DNA from 4 places in the Brevundimonas sp. FG8 genome. Region 4 is predicted to be linked to each of the others. Evidence: predicted binding sites of a transcription regulator. Region 4 holds the regulator's gene; each other region holds the start of a gene.
What was found. The regulator LexA, encoded in region 4, represses DNA repair genes until DNA is damaged. The targets are predictions, from matches to a motif close to ATGTTCNCNANNTGTTCT.
Positions count from the first base shown of each region.

Region 1: uvrA (excinuclease ABC subunit UvrA) is a predicted target of LexA. The motif match lies at 1,994-2,011, and genes of this name have one in related genera.
Region 2: recA (recombinase RecA) is a predicted target of LexA. The motif match lies at 2,516-2,533, and genes of this name have one in related genera.
Region 3: dnaE (DNA polymerase III subunit alpha) is a predicted target of LexA. The motif match lies at 1,957-1,974, and genes of this name have one in related genera.

Region 1 covers NZ_JBMDIU010000003.1:24,886-29,403, reverse strand. Annotated here, with positions in the region: gene ACODRV_RS06415 (ABC-F family ATP-binding cassette domain-containing protein) at 1-208, opposite strand, end outside; gene ACODRV_RS06410 (hypothetical protein) at 174-311, opposite strand; gene ACODRV_RS06405 (hypothetical protein) at 439-879, shown strand; gene ACODRV_RS06400 (group III truncated hemoglobin) at 932-1,411, shown strand; gene ACODRV_RS06395 (hypothetical protein) at 1,415-1,888, opposite strand; gene uvrA (excinuclease ABC subunit UvrA) at 2,091-4,518, shown strand, end outside.
Region 2 covers NZ_JBMDIU010000001.1:273,164-277,681, forward strand. Annotated here, with positions in the region: gene alaS (alanine--tRNA ligase) at 1-396, opposite strand, end outside; gene ACODRV_RS01190 (hypothetical protein) at 590-766, shown strand; gene ACODRV_RS01195 (hypothetical protein) at 805-1,095, opposite strand; gene recA (recombinase RecA) at 1,334-2,413, opposite strand; gene ACODRV_RS01205 (M28 family peptidase) at 2,602-4,482, opposite strand.
Region 3 covers NZ_JBMDIU010000003.1:65,386-69,903, reverse strand. Annotated here, with positions in the region: gene dnaE (DNA polymerase III subunit alpha) at 1-1,675, opposite strand, end outside; gene ACODRV_RS06610 (GIY-YIG nuclease family protein) at 2,006-2,827, opposite strand; gene ACODRV_RS06605 (ABC transporter ATP-binding protein) at 2,827-3,540, opposite strand; gene ACODRV_RS06600 (lipoprotein-releasing ABC transporter permease subunit) at 3,533-4,518, opposite strand, start outside.
Region 4 covers NZ_JBMDIU010000003.1:211,455-215,972, forward strand. Annotated here, with positions in the region: gene trpD (anthranilate phosphoribosyltransferase) at 1-174, shown strand, start outside; gene trpC (indole-3-glycerol phosphate synthase TrpC) at 171-962, shown strand; gene ACODRV_RS07285 (hypothetical protein) at 998-1,363, shown strand; gene lexA (transcriptional repressor LexA) at 1,489-2,181, shown strand; gene ACODRV_RS07295 (ComEC/Rec2 family competence protein) at 2,175-4,301, opposite strand; gene gltX (glutamate--tRNA ligase) at 4,456-4,518, shown strand, end outside.

The sequences.
Region 1 (4,518 bases), 190 kb from region 4:
CCCGCTGCGCCAGCCAGGCGACACTTCCCGCCCGGCTGATCGCGCCCTCGGCGGGCTCGGCCAGACCGGCGATCAGGCGCAGCAAGGTGGTCTTGCCGGAGCCGTTACGGCCGACAAGTCCAACACGTTCCCGCCCTAAAGCGAGGCTCAGATCAGAGAAGAGGGTGTGACCGTCAGGCGTGCGGGCCGCGACGCGATCGAGCGTCACGAGTGCGGATGCGGACGGGTTTCGGCTTGGGAGTGAGGGCATAGGCGAGCACGGTCAGCAGGACAGCGGAAAGGGCGAAACCGATTTCCAGCGTGCTGATCATGATCGTCGGGCCTCCAGTGAACTCACTCGATAGGGAAAGGATGGGTGCGGATCGTTCCGGACGCAAGCCCTTTCCCATCTGGCGTCTCTGACGAGGCCGTGAAAGGCTGGGCGCGGGAGGACTGTCCATGCGTCATCTGATCCGGTTCGCCGCTGTCGCGGGCCTGTTCGCCACGGCGGCCTGCGTTCATGGCCCGGAGGCGCCGCCGCCTCCGCCGAACCATGCGCCGCTGGAGACCCAGGCGACCGGCCCGCACGCCCGGCTCTATGCCGACTGCATCCGGCAGGCCGCCGAACGGAACAGCTACCGGCAGGTGATCGACGGCGGCGATGAACTGCTGCTGTTCACGTGCGACGGTCCTATCGCCGCGGCCTTCTGGCAGGCCCTCGGGCCCCACAGCGAGCGGATGGATACGGGGTTCGAGCATGAGGGGCGGCGCTACCGTTCGACCGCCAAGGTGCAGCGCGATCTGATCGGGGTGGATTACTGCACCGTGGACGCGGCGGGCGGTGATGCGCGTTGCCTGCTGACGTTCAATGCCGGTGACTTCCTGATCGCATCGGACTGACGCGGCGCCGCGGGCTCTGGTTCCATCGGCCGGTGAAGCCTAGATCATCCCCATGACCCATGCCGACACCGCTGAAGCCTTCGCCGCGCGTCGTCAGGCGGCGACGGATCGTATCCGGGCTGCGACGGGTATTGATGAAGCCATGATCGACCGGCTGGTCGAGACTTTCTACGCGCGGGTCCGTGATGACGCCCTGATCGGCCCGATCTTCGCGGAGCGGGTCGAGGACTGGGGATCGCATCTGGCGCAGATGAAGCTGTTCTGGTCATCCGTCGCCTTGTCCACCGGCGTCTATGAAGGGCGGCCGACGCCGAAGCATCTGCCTCTGCCCATCGACGCCGGCCATTTCGACCGTTGGTTGGCCCTCTTCGAGGAAACGACCCGAGAGGTCTGCCCGCCGACGGCCGCCGCCCACTTCATGACGCGCGCCCGACGCATCGCCGAAAGCCTGGAACTGGGCGTGGCCAACGCCAACAACGTCCTTCTTGGACCAGGCGAGCGCTACCGGCGGCGCTGGACGCCGCAGGGCTGAGCCCTATTGCGCGCCCTTGGCCATTCCGGCTTCAGGGGCGGGTTGGACGACCTGGACCGGCGGCTCGGCCATCATGGTGGGGGTGATATGGAAACCGAGCACTTTCCAGACCGCCCCCTCTTTCCGGAACACAGTGCTGACAGTCAGGGTGCGGTCGGGATACTGATAGGTCTGGGCGACCTCATAGGTCGAACCGGTGGCGCCGGCATTGGCGCGCCAGCCTGCGACGGTCCCGGCAGGCAGCGGGCCTTCGGGAACCAGGGTCTTCATGAAGGGCAGTTGGGCGCGGACGTCAGCCGGATTCACCTGCATCGACATCTTGCCGACCAGCACATCGTCACGGTCCGCGATCAGGTCCTCCATCAGGGCCCGTGCATCCGCTTCCCGTTCGGGGCTGGCGGTGGCGGCAGGCAGGCCACACGCCGCGACGCCCGCCGACATCATCACCGCCGCGATGACCGGAACCGCTCTGAACATTCGAACTCTCCCCACTTCCGAAGGGGCACACTGTCAGGCGGTCCCGGGGGGCGCAACCGAAGGGCTGCTGCCATCTGCTGTCAGCAGTCTGGCGAAAGCGGTTGTCGGTTCCTATAATGTTCTTGCTGATTTCCCCAAACCATCCCCCATATAGCGCTGTCGCGCCGGACCCTACCCGGCCCTCCCCGCGTTCCCGGAATCCATGACCGAAAAGCACAACTTCATCCGCGTCCGCGGCGCCCGCGAGCACAATCTCAAGGGTGTCGATCTCGACATTCCTCGCGAGAAGCTGGTGGTGATGACGGGCCTGTCGGGCTCGGGCAAATCCTCGCTCGCGTTCGACACCATCTACGCCGAGGGCCAGCGCCGTTATGTCGAGAGCCTGAGCGCCTATGCCCGCCAGTTCCTGGAGTTGATGGGCAAGCCGGATGTGGACCTGATCGAGGGCCTGTCCCCGGCGATCTCGATCGAACAGAAGACCACCTCCAAGAACCCGCGCTCGACCGTCGGCACCGTCACGGAAATCCACGACTACATGCGTCTGCTGTGGGCGCGCGTGGGTGTGCCCTATTCGCCCGCGACGGGGCTTCCGATCGAGAGCCAGACCATCTCGATGATGGTCGACAAGCTGACGGCGCTGGCCGACGGCGAGCGCCTCCTGCTGCTGGCCCCGGTCGTGCGCGGTCGCAAGGGGGAGTACAAGAAGGAGATGGCCGAGTGGCAGCGCGCGGGCTTCCAGCGCGTGAAGATCGACGGCGAGTTCTACGCTATCGAGGACGCCCCGGCGCTGGACAAGAAGTTCAAGCACGACATCGACATCGTCGTGGACCGGATCGTCACCAAACAGGGGCTGGAGGGCCGTTACGCCGACAGCCTGCAGACCGCTCTGGGTCTGGCGGACGGCATCGCCGTGGCCGAATGGGCCAACACCATGGAAGGCGAGACCGGCCCACGCCGGATCACCTTCTCCGAGAAATTCGCCTGCCCTGTTTCGGGCTTCACCATCAGCGAGATCGAGCCGCGGCTGTTCTCGTTCAACAACCCGTTCGGCGCCTGCCCGGTGTGCGACGGTCTGGGCGTGAAGCTGGCGTTCGATGCGGATCTGGTGGTGCCGGATCGCGACAAGACCCTGCATGCGGGCGCGGTGGCGCCGTGGTCGCGCGGGCCCTCCCCGCTCTACACCCAGACCTTGCAGTCGCTGTCGACCCATTACGGCTTCTCGATGGACAAGCCGTGGCGGGAACTGCCGGGCAAGGCCCAGACCGTCATTCTGCACGGCTCGGGCGGAGAGAAGATCAAGTTCGTCTATGACGACAATGCCCGGAAGTACGAGACGCTGAAGGCCTTCGAGGGCGTGTTGCCGAACCTTGAGCGCCGCTGGCGCGAGACGGACTCGGCCTGGGTGCGCGAGGAGTTGGGCCGGTTCCAGTCCGAGACGCCCTGCGAAGCCTGTGGCGGCAAGCGTCTGAAGCCTGAGGCGCTGGCGGTGAAGATCGCCGGCGAGGACATCGCCGAGGTGTCATGGCTGTCGATCAAGCACGCCCACGAGTGGTTCCAGAGCCTCAACGGCAAGCTGACCGACAAGCAGATGGAGATCGCCCGGCGGATTCTGAAGGAGATAACCGACCGGCTGCGCTTCCTGAACAACGTCGGCCTGGACTACCTGAACCTGTCCCGCAGTTCGGGCACCCTGTCCGGCGGCGAGAGCCAGCGGATCCGTCTGGCCAGCCAGATCGGTTCGGGCCTGACCGGCGTGCTCTATGTGCTGGATGAGCCATCGATCGGCCTGCACCAGCGCGACAACACGCGCCTGCTGGAAAGCCTGATGGGGCTGCGCGACCTCGGCAACTCGGTCCTTGTGGTCGAGCATGACGAGGAAGCCATCCTGACCGCCGACTACGTCATCGACATGGGGCCGGCCGCCGGCGTCCATGGTGGGCAGGTCTGCGCCCAGGGCACGCCCGCCGAGGTCATGGCCAATCCCAACTCGCTGACGGGCAAGTATCTGACGGGCGAGCGCGAGATCGAGCTGCCGCCGGAAGGCCGCCGTCCGATCAATCGCAAGCGGATGCTCAAGGTCTCGGGCGCGACCGGCAACAACCTGAAGAACGTCACGGGCGAGATTCCGGTCGGCCTGTTCACCTGCGTCACCGGGGTGTCGGGCGGGGGCAAGTCGACCTTCACCATCGAGACCCTGTACAAGGCGGCCGCGCGGCGTCTGAACAACGCGTCCGACGCCCCTGCCCCGTTCGACCGCATCGAGGGGCTGGAGCATTTCGACAAGGTCATCGACATCGACCAGTCGCCCATCGGCCGCACGCCGCGCTCGAACCCGGCCACCTATACCGGCGCCTTCGGTCCGATCCGCGACTGGTACGCCGGGCTCCCGGAATCCAAGGCGCGTGGATACGGTCCCGGCCGGTTCTCCTTCAATGTGAAGGGCGGACGCTGCGAGGCGTGTCAGGGCGACGGCCTGATCAAGATCGAGATGCACTTCCTGCCGGACGTCTACGTCATCTGTGATGTTTGCCACGGCAAACGGTACAATCGCGAAACGCTGGAGATCGTGTTCAAAGGCAAGTCCATCTCGGACGTCCTTGATATGACGGTGGAAGAAGCCGCGCGCTTCT
Region 2 (4,518 bases), on a different contig from region 4:
GTCGATGTAGACGGTGACCATGAGGCGGTCGGGCGACAGGCCGAAGTCCTTCGTCACCAGCGACCAGGCGCGGTCGATCGCGTGTTCCTTGAAGTAGTCGCCGAAGCTGAAATTGCCCAGCATTTCAAAGAAGGTCAGGTGGCGCGCGGTGTAGCCGACGTTGTCCAGATCGTTATGCTTGCCGCCCGCGCGGACGCATTTCTGCGAGCTGGTGGCGCGCGGGAAGGGCGGGGTCGCCGCGCCGGTGAAGTAGTCCTTGAACGGCACCATGCCCGCGTTGACGAACATCAGCGTCGGGTCGTTCTGCGGCACCAGCGGAGCCGAGTGGACCTTCTCGTGGCCGTCGGCCGCGAAGAAATCGAGATAGGTCGAGCGGATCTGTTTCAGGCTGGTCATGGGCGAGCGTCAGACGTGCGTAAAAATTGCGGAACGGGCGTCATATAGGGGTTTAAGCGCAAACGCATCACTCCTTCGCCGTTCAGTCCGGCCGCCGCTTCTTGCGAGGCGGGCGCCGGCGCGGGGATTGGCCGCACGGCCGCAATCCCGTCCGGCCCGTTCTCTCTCCAGACAAGCAAAAGGGAGAGACGCCGTGATCGACTACAATGACCCCGTCTATGTCGACTGGGACAAGGCGCTGGAGGCGCTTCAGGCGGCGCATCACAGTCTGCGTCGCCGACTGGACCAGCCGGAGGAGCGGGATGAAGCGCGCGCTGCGCTGGACAACACCCGCCGGCTCTATGAGGAGGCGCTGTCTCGCTTGCCTTGAGCGGAACAGGCAAGGACCGGTCGCTCCGTCCGATCGGGTCAGGGCGCGTTCCATTTGAGTTCGGTGGCGTCCACGGTGTCGGCGCCCATTTTTCGGATGAACACCGGGAGCAGTTGGGCGCGCCACTGTCTATGGTCCTGTGGATGGCTCAGGGCCGTGAAACCCTCAGCCTCCGGAAGCCAGTCCAGGAACTGTTCGGCGGTGACCGGCCCGGCCTCGGGAATAAAGAAGTCGACGTGGCTCGGCTGGCCGTTGACGGTCCCGCCGCCCCAGCCCAGCCCGACACAGAGTTCATCCATCAGGGCGTTGTAGCGGGAGGTTTGCGTCATCCGGGCAGTCTGTGGCCCTGATCGTCGTGCACCAAGGAAAAAAGGCCGCCCAACGCCGGCGGGGCGTTGAGCGGCCGCTCCGTCCGGTCCCGGCCCGGCGGGGTCGGATGGCGGGTCGCCGGACCTGATCGGAGAAGGTTCGGTGTCTGCGTCCGGCGAGGCCGGACTCAAAATTCAGCGGACATATCGGACTCTGCGGCCGCTCGCCGGATGGCGACGAGCAGCCTCAGTGCGGAGTCTAGCCCTCGAGGTCCTGGCCTTCGTCGGGCTCGGGCGTGCCCAGCAGTTCGTCGGCGATCTTGTTGGTCGAGGCGCGCACGGCCTTCTCGATGGCGGCGGCGACGTCCGGATTGGCCTTCAGGAAGGCGCGCACGTTCTCGCGGCCCTGACCGATGCGGGTCGAGTCATAGCTGAACCACGACCCCGACTTCTCGATGATGCCGGCCTTCACGCCCAGATCGATGACCTCGCCCAGCTTGGAGATGCCCTCGCCGTACATGATGTCGAAGATGACCTCGCGGAACGGCGGGGCGACCTTGTTCTTGACCACCTTCACGCGGGTGGTGTTGCCGACCACCTCGTCGCGGTCCTTGATCGCGCCGGTGCGGCGGATGTCCAGACGAACCGAGGCGTAGAATTTCAGCGCATTGCCGCCCGTGGTGGTTTCCGGGGAGCCGTACATCACGCCGATCTTGTGACGGATCTGGTTGATGAACAGGACGATGCATTTCGACTTGGAGATCGAGGCGGTCAGCTTGCGCAGGGCCTGCGACATCAGGCGGGCCTGAAGGCCGGGCAGGCTGTCGCCCATCTCGCCCTCGATTTCGGCGCGCGGCGTCAGGGCGGCGACCGAGTCGACCACCACGATGTCCACGGCGCCCGAACGGACGAGGGTGTCCACGATTTCCAGCGCCTGCTCGCCCGTGTCGGGCTGCGACACCAGCAGGTCGTCCAGGTTCACGCCCAGCTTCTGGGCGTAGACCGGGTCCAGCGCGTGTTCGGCGTCGACGAAGGCGGCCACGCCGCCCTTCTTCTGCACTTCCGCGACGGTGTGCAGGGCCAGGGTGGTCTTGCCCGAGGATTCCGGCCCGAAGACCTCGATCACCCGCCCGACCGGCAGACCGCCGATGCCGAGCGCCATGTCGAGACCCAGCGAACCGGTCGAGACGCTTTCGATTTCCGCGACGACGCCGGCCTTGCCGAGCTTCATCACGGAGCCCTTGCCGAAGGCGCGATCAATCTGCGCGATCGCCGCCTCCAGAGCGCGTTGCTTGTCGCCGTCTTCCTTGCCTACCAACTTCAGAGCCGCCTGTGACATTGCCTTCGTCTCCCTTGCCATGATTCCCATCTGGTTTCGGGAGAGACCCGCCACGGACCCGCCCCCTCGTTGTGTGAGGCGGACTATGTGCACGGTTTGTTCCGGTTCACAAGATGTTCTTGTTCTGTCCGTCCGAAGTTCCGGTTTCATACGTCCAAAAATGACGCATCCGTTCATGAAAGGCCTGTTCAGGCCGTCGCGGCGGCGATCATGGGCTCGGTGATCGCCGCATAGCCGGACAGGCCCGCGCCCAGTAGCAGAACCGCGAGGGCGACCATCAGCAGGGGGCGGCGACCGGCCGTCTCCGGGGCGAACGGGCGGACCAGCATCAGGCCCAGCAGGCCGAGCAGGGCCAGAACGCCGGGCAGGTCCATGCCGATGCCCAGGAAGACCGGGTGCGCCATGCCGACCAGCCAGGCGCCGCCGACCGCCGCCGTGACCGCGACCGGCGCGAGGCCGCTGGGGCGGGTCAGGCCCGGATTCAGCGCCGCCACGGCCACCGCGGCGACTGTCGCCAGCAGGGCCGGCCACAGGAAGAGGAAGGCGATTTCCGGCGCCGCCGTCTGTGCGGCCGCGGCGCACACCAGCACCAGCGCGATCAGTCCGGTCCAGCCGCCCCAGACGCTACGCGCCGCCAGATGCGGGACCAGCGACAGGCCGACCGCGACCGCCCCGGCGATCAGGATCATGACGTTGACCCCCGCCAGCGGGATGGTGGCGAGGGTCAGAACGGTCAGGGCTCCGGCGGACACGCGCCGGTCCGGACGCGCCCGGCCGCCTAGCACCGCGAGGATGACCGCCAGCACCGCCAGCGCCACGCCCGCCTCCAGCCAGGGCAGGCGGGCCAGCAGGACATAGTAGGCGGCGTCGCTGTCGACCCGGTCCGCCATCGGTCCGCCGAGAGCCCGCACCACATGGGTGACCACCAGACCGGCGCTGAGGAACCACAGGCCGTCCACCATGCCCCGGCCGACCTCGGCGAAGGTCAGTCCCGCGCGCTTGCGGGCCAGGGCGGCCGCGACGCCCAGCAGGACCGCCGCGACGCCCCACAGCGCCCAGCCCATGACCGGCGGATACTGGACGATGACCCGGCCGAACACGTCGGCGTAGACGGCGTTTGTCGTTTTGCGCGGCAGAGCCGGCGCGCGCAGCAGGGCGTCGGCGCTTTCCAACGCCTGTGAGCCGAGGTGCTGCACGCTGCCCTGATCGAGTGTCGCGGGGGTCGAGTCGGCGGCGTGATACTGCTCCGGGCGGCCGATAAAGGCGAAGTTCAGCCCTTGCACGCCCCGGCCGGCCGGGACGGTGAAGTCGGTGCCGTTGGGCATGACCTTGTAGACGAAGATGGCCAGAGAGTTGGACGTCACCCCGCCGTCGGCCCGGCGCGCGGCCTGTCCGAACAGGGCGATGGTTTCGGCGTTGCCGCGCCCGGTCTCGAACATCATGGCCCGCCCGCCGCCGCCCCGCGCCTCGAGGTTGACCACCGCGCCGATGCGGTCGCGCAGGGGATGGCCGCCCCAGAAGACCCGGGCGCCGTCCAGATCCAGTTCCTCGCCGTCGGTCAGCAGGACCACCAGCGTCCGGTCCGCCGGACCCCGCGCCCGGATCGCGCGCGCGGTCTCCAGCGCGGCCGCCACCCCGGTCGAGTCATCCGCCGCGCCCGGCGAAGTCACCGTGGTGTCGTAATGGGCCATCAGGGCCACGGCGGGCAGGGCCGGATCGCGGCCGGGCAGCACGCCGATCAGATTGGTGGCGCTGAAATTCGCCGCGGCAGGGTCGCCGCCCGCCCGCTCCAGACGCCGGATGGCTCCGGGCGACAGGGGGCCGGTCTGGGTCGAGGTTTGCAGGCCCAGCGCGCCCATCCGCTGCATCAGATACGCCTGCACCCGTGCATGTTCGGCCGAGCCGACCGGATGGGGACGCTGCGCGATGGCCCGGATGTCGATCATGGCCCGGTCGCTGGAGAATTCGGTCGCCGGGGCCGTGGCCGGAGCCGGTCGCGGAACCTGCAGGGTCAGGACGCCGACGCCCAGCGCGACCACCAGTGATCCGATCAGCCACCAAAGCCGCATGAAGACGCCTCCCCCCGGTCCAGATGACAGGGAGGC
Region 3 (4,518 bases), 150 kb from region 4:
TCATGTTGAACTGGGTGGCCGGAATGTCCGAGCGCGGGTCCTGGTACAGGGGCACCAGCTCGGTCAGCGGGCGGTCGCCGATGACGATGCCGGCGGCGTGGGTCGAGGCGTTGCGGTACAGCCCCTCCAGCTCCAGCGCCGTCTCCAGCAGGTTGCGAACCGCCGGTTCGGCGTCGCGAGCCTCCTTCAGGCGCGGCTCAAGGTCGATGGCCTGGGCGAGGGTGACGGGCGCGGCCGGATTGTTCGGCACCATCTTGCAGAGGCGGTCGACCTGACCGAGCGGCATCTGCAGCACACGGCCGACGTCGCGCAGCACGGCGCGGGCCTGCAGGGTGCCGAAGGTGATGATCTGGGCGACCCGGTCCTTGCCGTAGTGCTGCTGGACATAGGTGATGACCTCTTCACGCCGCTCCTGACAGAAGTCGATGTCGAAGTCGGGCATCGAGACGCGTTCCGGGTTCAGGAAGCGCTCGAACAGCAGGCCGAACCGCAAGGGGTCCAGATCGGTGATGGTCAGGGCCCAGGCGACCAGTGAACCGGCGCCGGAACCCCGCCCCGGCCCCACCGGAATATCGTGGGTCTTGGCCCATTTGATGAAGTCGGCGACGATCAGGAAGTAGCCGGGGAAGCCCATCTGGACGATGATCCCGACCTCCCATTCGAGGCGGTCCCAATACTCCTGCTCGGGCACGGCGGGCGTGACCTGTTGCAGGCGCAACTTCAGCCCCTCGCGCGCCTGATGGGCCAGTTCGTCGGGCTCGGACCTCCCGGCGCCGGTGTCGAAGCGCGGCAGGATCGGCGCGTGGGTCTTCACCAGGAAGGCGCAGCGGCGGGCGATGTCGAGGGTGGTGTCGCAGGCCTCGGGCAGGTCAGCGAACAGCTCGCGCATGGCGGCGGGCGTCTTGAACCAGTGCTCGCCGGTGATGCGGCGGCGGTCCTCCTGACCGGTGAAGGCGCCGTCGGCGATGCACAGCAGGGCGTCGTGCGACTTCGCCTGCGAGGCCTTGGCGTAATAGACGTCGTTGGTGGCGACCAGCGGGACGTCGTTCTCATAGGCCCACGCGACCAGACCCCGTTCGGCCTGGGCCTCGGTCGGCAAGCCGTGGCGCTGAAGCTCGACGTACATCCGGTCGCCGAAGGTGGCGAACATCTCGTTCAGGGCGGCGTCGCCGTCGCGCACCTTGCCCTGAACATAGAGGGGATCGACCGGACCGTCGGGGCCGCCGGACAGCAGCAAAAGGCCGTCGGAATGCTCGACGACGGTGCTCCACGGCACGCCCGGCTCGTCGGTCGGGGCGATGTCCAGGTAGGCCGACGACGACAGCTTGCACAGGTTCAGCCAGCCGGCCTCGTTCTGGGCGATCAGGACGACGGTCGGGACCTTGGTCCAGCGTTCGGTCCCCTGCCCGCCGATGCCGGTGATCGGCAGGGCGCAGGCGACGATGGGCTGGACGCCCGCATCCTTGGCGGCCTGGCTGAACTCGAGCGCGCCGAACAGGTTGGCGCGGTCGGCCACGGCCACGGCGGGCATACCATTGTCCGCCGCCATCTTCGGGATCTTGCCCGCCTTGATCGCGCCTTCCAGCAGCGAATAGGCCGAGCGGACCCGCAGGTGGATGAAGCCCTGACTGTTCAACACCTCGCTCACCGCTTCACCGCTCCGTTCGTCCGCCATCCGTCCATGGTGAACCGAGTCTCACATCCTGGTCGCCGGAAACACCGGAAAGCGACGCGGGGCGGATGTGACCGGGGATGGCCTGTGGACCGGCGCCGGGCGGACCTCGTCGCGCCGGGCGGATGTGCACTCAATTAATTTTTGAGTGCACTTTAGTGGCCTTTTCGATCAGGCGGCGGGGAGCAGCAGGACCGCCTGCCAGACCAGCAGCACGAAACCGGCGCACGACGCCAATGACAGACACTCCCGAACCCAACGCGCCATGACGGCCTCCCGGATATATGTTCTGGTTGTGTTCTATGTTCTCATTCTGTTCGCGTCAAGGGGTCGTCAGTTCCGATTGTTCCCGAAGGCGCCACGCGTGAGCAGGATAGTCTTCCAAAAACCCTCGCGATCCAGAATCGTCTGATCAGGCGTGGCGACCGGGCGGTGCTCGAGAAGGGCGAACCGGAAAGCCTTGCGTACATAGTCGAGGTTCGGGTTCGTCACGAGTTGGCGAAGTTCCGCGTTGTTGCCGTGCCCGGTTGCGGCGTATTCGCACCACCGCGACCAGACACCGCCTTGCCCATACGCCGAGCCGACATAGCGTTTCCCCGTCAGAACGTCGGAGATCAGGTAGATGCCCTTGATGCTGCTGAGGGCCGCCATCCAATCAGCCCGTCCTGTGCGCGCCAGATTTTCAAGTTCGGCGAAAGACAGGTCGATACCGTCGAAACCCGGGAATGCGCGACCGCTGTAGGGCTCTGCCAGCACCTCAGACACCTGCATGAGCGGATAGTGGTTTTCAACGTTCAACCGGACAGAACGGTCTCGGTAAGGATGTCTGATCTTCAATCGGCCGATGAATGCGGATCCCTCGGCGGAGCGGGAGACCACATACTGATCAGCCTTGCGGTCAAGAACATCGAAGATGCCCGTGAATAGCCAGATGTCGGGCTCATGATAGAAGCGAGCGAGCGAGAAGATGCGTGGGCGATTGAACTCGTCCCGAGCTGGTCTGTATTCCTGCCATGTCTGATAATCCGCCGGGCTGTTCACCCACACGTCCAGCGGCTCATGCTGCCGGTTCCACCGCGAGAAGTGGATCTTGAAGGTGGCCGGCGCCGCCAGCGGCCAGATGTCAGACAGAAGGATGGGCGCCGAGACGCCCATCAATAAGCGTGGGCTTCCGCCGGACGCTCTTCCAGGTGCCCGTCCTTGATGGCGAAGACGCGGTCCATGTGGCCGGCCAGTTCCATGTTGTGGGTGGCGATCAGGGCGGCGACGCCGGTGGATTTCACCACGTCGTGCAGGGCCTCGAACACGGTCTGGCTGGTGGCCGGGTCGAGGTTGCCGGTCGGCTCGTCGGCCAGAAGCAGGCGCGGACGGTTGGCCAGGGCGCGGGCCACGGCGACGCGCTGACGCTCGCCGCCCGACATTTGTGACGGCTGGTGGGTCAGGCGGTCGCCGAGGCCGAGGGCGGTCAGAAGCTCCTCGGCGCGGGCGCGGGCGTCGGCCTGTTTCCAGCCGGCGATGCGCAGCGGCAGGGCCACGTTATCGCGGGCGTCGAACTCGGGCAGCAGGTGGTGGAACTGATAGACGAAGCCGATGCGGTCCAGACGGATGTGGGTCCGCTGGCGGTCGCTGAGGGCGGCCACGGCTTCCCCGTCGATCTTCACCTCGCCCTCGGTCGGATGCTCCAGCAGGCCCGCGGCGTGCAGGAGGCTGGACTTGCCCGAGCCGGAGGGGCCGATCAGGCCGACGATCTCGCCGGGCATGATGTCGAGATCGACGCCGCGCAGGACGGTCAGGCCGCCGGCCGCGGTGTCGTAGGTGCGGGTCAGGCCGCGCACCGAAAGGACGGGAGCCACGGTCGTCTTACTCATAACGGAGGGCCTCGACCGGATCGAGCTTGGCGGCCTGCCAGGACGGGATCAGTCCGGCGACGCAGCTCATGAAGAAGGACCAGACGGTGACCCAGAAGACGTCGACCGGATCGACCAGGGCCGGGACGGCGTCCAGCATATAGACGTCGGCGTCGAAGAGCTTGGTCTGGAAGACAAACTCCAGGAAATGCTGGATCGAGCCGATGTTCAGGCAGAACAGCAGGCCGAGCAGCAGGCCGGTCAGGGTGCCCGCCACGCCGATCATGGCGCCGGACAGGAAGAAGATCCGCAGCATGGACGACTGGCTGGCGCCCACGGTGCGCAGGATGGCGATGTCGCGCGTCTTGTTCTTCACCAGCATGACGATGCCGGAGATGATGTTCAGCGCGGCGATGGCGACGACGAGGCCCAGGATGATGCTCATGGCCGCCCGCTCGACCTTCAGCGCGCCCCAGAAGGCGGCGAGGCGGTCGCGCCAGTCGGTGACGACGCCGGTCTGACCGACGGCGCGCTGGACGGGCAGGCGCATGGATTCGACGCGGTCAGGCTGGTCGATCTTCAGCTCGATCACGTCCCAGACGGAATCCTTGCCGTAGAACAGCTGGGCCTGTTCCAGCGGCATGAAGATGAAAGCCTGATCGAAGTCCGTCGTGCCGGAGCTGAACACGCCGCCGACGCGGTAGGTCTTCTCCAGCCCGCCCAGATTGCCGAAGGCGCTGGAGGCGCCGGTGGGCGAATACAGGGTGATGGGATCGCCGATGCGAAGACCCAACCCCTCGGCCAGCGCCTTGCCGATCAGGACGTTGTCGCCGCCGAACTCGCCCCGGCCGAAGCTGCGGATCGCCTCGGGCGTCTCTTCGAGGCTCTCGTAGACGTATTGCATGGAGGGCAGGTCGCCGGGGGCGACGCCGCGCACGATGGCGCCCGTCGTGGCCCCGCCCGCGCGGACGATGCTCTGGTCATTGGTCATCGGGGTGA
Region 4 (4,518 bases):
GACGTCGTCCTGCTGAACGCCGCCGCCGCCCTGGTGGTGGCGGACAAGGCCGCCGATCTGGCCGAGGGCGCGGTTCAGGCCGCCGCCGTCATCGACGACGGCCGCGCGGCCAAGGCCCTGGCCGAACTGGTCGAGGCCACCAATACGCCCATTGAGGAAGAGGAGACGGCATGACCGACGTGCTGGAACGGATCGCCGCCTACAAGCGCGAGGACGTCACCGGTCGGAAAGCCGCCCTGTCGCAGGACGCCGTCGAGGCCCGCGCCGCCCTCGCCTCGGCCCCACGCGGCTTCCGCGCCGCTCTGGAATCCCGCGTCGAAGCCACCGGCCGCCCGGCCCTGATCGCCGAGATCAAGAAAGCCAGCCCGTCCAAGGGCCTGATCCGCGCCGACTTCAATCCGCCCGCGCTGGCGCAGGCCTACGAGCGCGGCGGCGCCTCCTGCCTGTCCGTCCTGACCGACGGGCCCAGCTTCCAGGGCGACGACAGCTATCTGTCCGCCGCCCGTGACGCGGTCTCGCTGCCCTGCCTGCGCAAGGACTTCCTGGTGGACCCGTGGCAGGTGGCCGAGAGCCGCGCCCTGGGCGCCGACTGCATCCTGATCATCCTGGCCATGATCGACGACACGCTGGCCGCCGAACTGCTGGCCGAGGCCGAGCGCTTCGGTATGGACGCCCTGATCGAGACCCACGACGAGGCCGAGATGGCCCGCGCCTGCAAGCTCGGCGGCGATCTGGTCGGCATCAACAACCGCTCCCTGCGGACCTTCGAGGTCGATCTGGAGACCACAGAACGCCTCGCGATGCTGAGCCCGGTGAGGGCGCTGCTGGTGGCCGAAAGCGGCATCTTCACCCCGGACGACGTCCAGCAAGTCTCCGACGCGCACGCCCAGGCCATCCTCGTCGGCGAAAGCCTGATGCGTCAGGACGACGTGGAAGCGGCGACGCGGGCGTTGCTCTCGTGAGGTGGACTGCCCGGCTCGCCTTGGCTTCGTTAGGCTTGGTTCCTCTCGGCGGAATAGCCCAAGCACAGGCGGTTGAACGCGAGACTTCGCGCTGCATCCAGACTGCGGAGTGTTGGGTTGGCAAGTTCGCTTTCATCAACTTCACAGGCCAGAGAGTAGAATTCCGCGTTGATGGTGTTCTCGTCCTCGACAACGCGCTCCAGACGGACGACTGGAGCACCGCGCTGTCACGCTATCTGGAGCATCCACTTCGCGCATCGAGCGCGATGGAACTGATCATCGATGGCGAGACGGTTTACGCCGGTCCTGTTTCTGACGCCGCCGTGCGAACGATCTATATCGATGCGCGCCGCACGCTGCCTGTGCACCAGACGAACCACCCCAGTCCTTTGCTGGACTGACGGCCTCAAGTCTCGAACGCCAACTCGGTAACCGGACCTTAACCGGAACACCACAGGAACAGTTGGTGGACGTTTGCGGTTTGTTCCGCTAGCGTTCCGGAAACCGGATTCGCCTCGAGGGCCGCATGCTCACGCGCAAACAGCACGAACTGCTCATGTTCATCCACGAACGGATTCAGGAGACTGGTGTGTCTCCGTCGTTCGACGAGATGAAGGAGGCGCTGGATCTGGCGTCCAAGTCGGGCATCCACCGGCTGATCACGGCGCTGGAGGAGCGCGGCTTCATCCGCCGCCTCGCCCACCGCGCCCGCGCGCTGGAAGTCACCAAACTGCCGGAACAGGCCACGGCGGGCGCGCCGCGCGGCCATGCCGGCTTCAAGCCCGGCGTGATCGAGGGCGGTGGTCGTCCCAAGGCCGCCGAGCCCGCCAACGACACCCGTGAACTGTCCCTGATGGGCAAGATCGCCGCGGGCACCCCCATCGACGCCATCGAGCACGAGACCGCCCGCTATCCGGTGCCGGAGGCCATGCTCGGCTCTGGCGAGCACTATCTGCTCGAGATCGAGGGCGACTCGATGATCGAGGCCGGCATCCTCAACGGCGACATGGTCATCATCAAATCGACCGAGAACTGCTCCTCGGGCGAGATCGTCGTCGCTCTGGTCGAGGGTGAACAGGCGACGCTGAAGCGCCTGCGCAAGAAGGGCGCCTCCATCGCCCTGGAGCCCGCCAACCGCAACTATGAGACCAAGATTTACGGCGCCGATCAGGTGGCCGTGCAGGGCAAGCTGGTCGGCCTGATCCGCCGCTATCACTGACCCTCGGCGGCGCCGTAGCGGCTCCACGGCCGCTCCCCGCGCACGTCGGACACCCACAGGGCTCGCCAGCGGTTCGCCGCAGCGGGCCCTTCGCGTTTCAGCTCCACCGCGCCGCCCCGGGCGTAGTCGAGACCGTCGAGAACCAGCCTTCTGCCGCAGGACGGCGGCAGTTCGCGTACGACCGTCCGTATACTGACGACCGGCGCGGATCGGCATAGTCCGTCCATCTGTTCCGCCGTCGGCGCGCGCCTGCCCCACCACAGCGCCACCGGTCCTGATGTCTCCGGCGCGCAGGAGAAGCGGCCGCAGGTCCAGCCCTCAGTCGGACGCTCCACCGCCTCCAGCCCCCGCCTGCGGGTCCAGACATCGACTGCGAACTGCCGCACGCCGGGTCGCGCCACCACGGCCTGCCGATCCTGCATCCACGCCGCCTGCAAGCCGCCGTCGCCGATCCAGAGGTCCGGCGTCGGCGTTCTGGGCCAGATCAGCACCGCACAGGCCAGCGGCAGGCCCAGCCACCGCAGCGGCCCGCGCCACAGGCAGCAGAACAGGATGCCGAGGAAAGCCAGCGGCAGGACGATCTCCGGCGCGCTGGCGATGGTCCGGACCGCGCCCGGCAGGCCCGCCGTCCACCCGCCGATGGCCAGCATCACCTCGATCCCCTTCGCCGCGAGCCACAGGAAGGGCGCGCCGAGACCGATAGGCTCCAGCAAGGCACCCAGCGCCAGCGCGGGCATGATCAGAAAGTCTGACAGCGGCGCTGTCGCGAGGTTCGCCGCCAGCCCGTACATGGCCGAGCGGTTGAAATGCTGCATGGCGAACGGTCCGGTCGCCGCGCCCGCCACCAGACTGGCCAGCACCGCCGCCCCGATCCACGCCCCCGTCCTCTGCACCGCGAGAATGGGCAGCGGGGCCGAAATCTCCTTCGGTCGCCGGGGCCAGGCCTCAACGAGCGCCACCAGCGCCGCCGTAGCCGCGAACGACATCTGGAACCCCGGCGTCACAATCGCCTCGGGCTGAAGCAGCAGCACCACAAAGGCCGCCACCGCCAGCGCGTGCATGGTGATCGCCTGCCGGTCCAGCAGAACGGCGAGGAAGGCGATGGCGGCGGTGATGGCCGCCCGCTCGGCCGGGGGCGGCGCGCCCGACACCACCAGATAGGTGCCCACCGCCAGCAATCCCGCCCAGGCCGCCACCTTCTTGCCCGACACCCGCAGCGCCAGCCACGGCCACAGGGCGACCAGCAGCCGCACCAGAAAGAAGGCGAACCCGCCGACCACCGCCATGTGCAGGCCCGAGATCGACAGGATGTGCGCCAGCCCCGAGTCCCGCATCACATCGACCTCCGCCGGGTCCAGCCAGGCCTCCTGCCCCGTGGTCATGGCCGCCGCCACGCCGCCCGCCCGCTCGCCCTGCCGCGCCACGATCCGCTTCGCCAGATCAAAGCGGAAGGCGTTGATCTTCATCACCAGCCGCAATCGCCAGGGCGCCTCGGGCAAGACCGTGGAGCGGGTCTCGCCCAGGCTGAAGGCCACCCCGCCGATCCGCTGGAAGAAGGCCGTGCGGCCGAAATCATAGGCCCCGGGGCTGGCCGGCGCGGGCGGCGGGTTCAGGATGGCGAACAGGCGGATCGGCTCCCCCGGGGCGGGCGGCAGCGCCTCTTTCACCGTGGCCCGGATGCGGACCGGCGTCTGCTCCGGCGCCAGCCCCCGGATGCGGACCGGGGCGACGATGACCCGCGCCCCCGCCGAACCGGGAATGTCGACATCGACCACCCAGCCCTCGATCACCGTCGGCTCTTCCAGCGCGGGCGCGATGGGCGCCGCCACCGCATCGGTCCTCAGCTTGGCGACCGCCAGTCCCAGCGCGAAACAGGCCAGCATCAGCAGGCACAGGCTCCACGCCCGCGCCAGATGCAGCCGCCGCCCGAGCAACCATCCTGCTGCGGCCGTCAGGGCGAACAGCAGCAGCGGCCATGACGGCGGCTCGCTCCTGAAGGCGAAATAGGTCGCGCATCCCCCGCCGAACGCCACCGGCGACCACAGACGCCAGCGCAGGCTCTGGGCCGCGACCTGCGCACCTAGCCACTCCGTCACCGTCTCCCGCGTGATCGCCGCCACCCGTCAAATCCCCCGACCCGCATGGCCGGAAAGAACCATGACGACAAAATCTCCATCTTCACAACCTATGGATAAAGACCTTCCCGGACGCGTCGGTAAACGCTCCCGCGCCGACAGGGCTAGGCTCAGGCTCGGGCGGCGCTATAACCCCGGCATGAGCCTCCCCGTCGTTACCCGCTTCGCCCCCTCGCCGACCGGTTTCCTGCACATCGGCGGC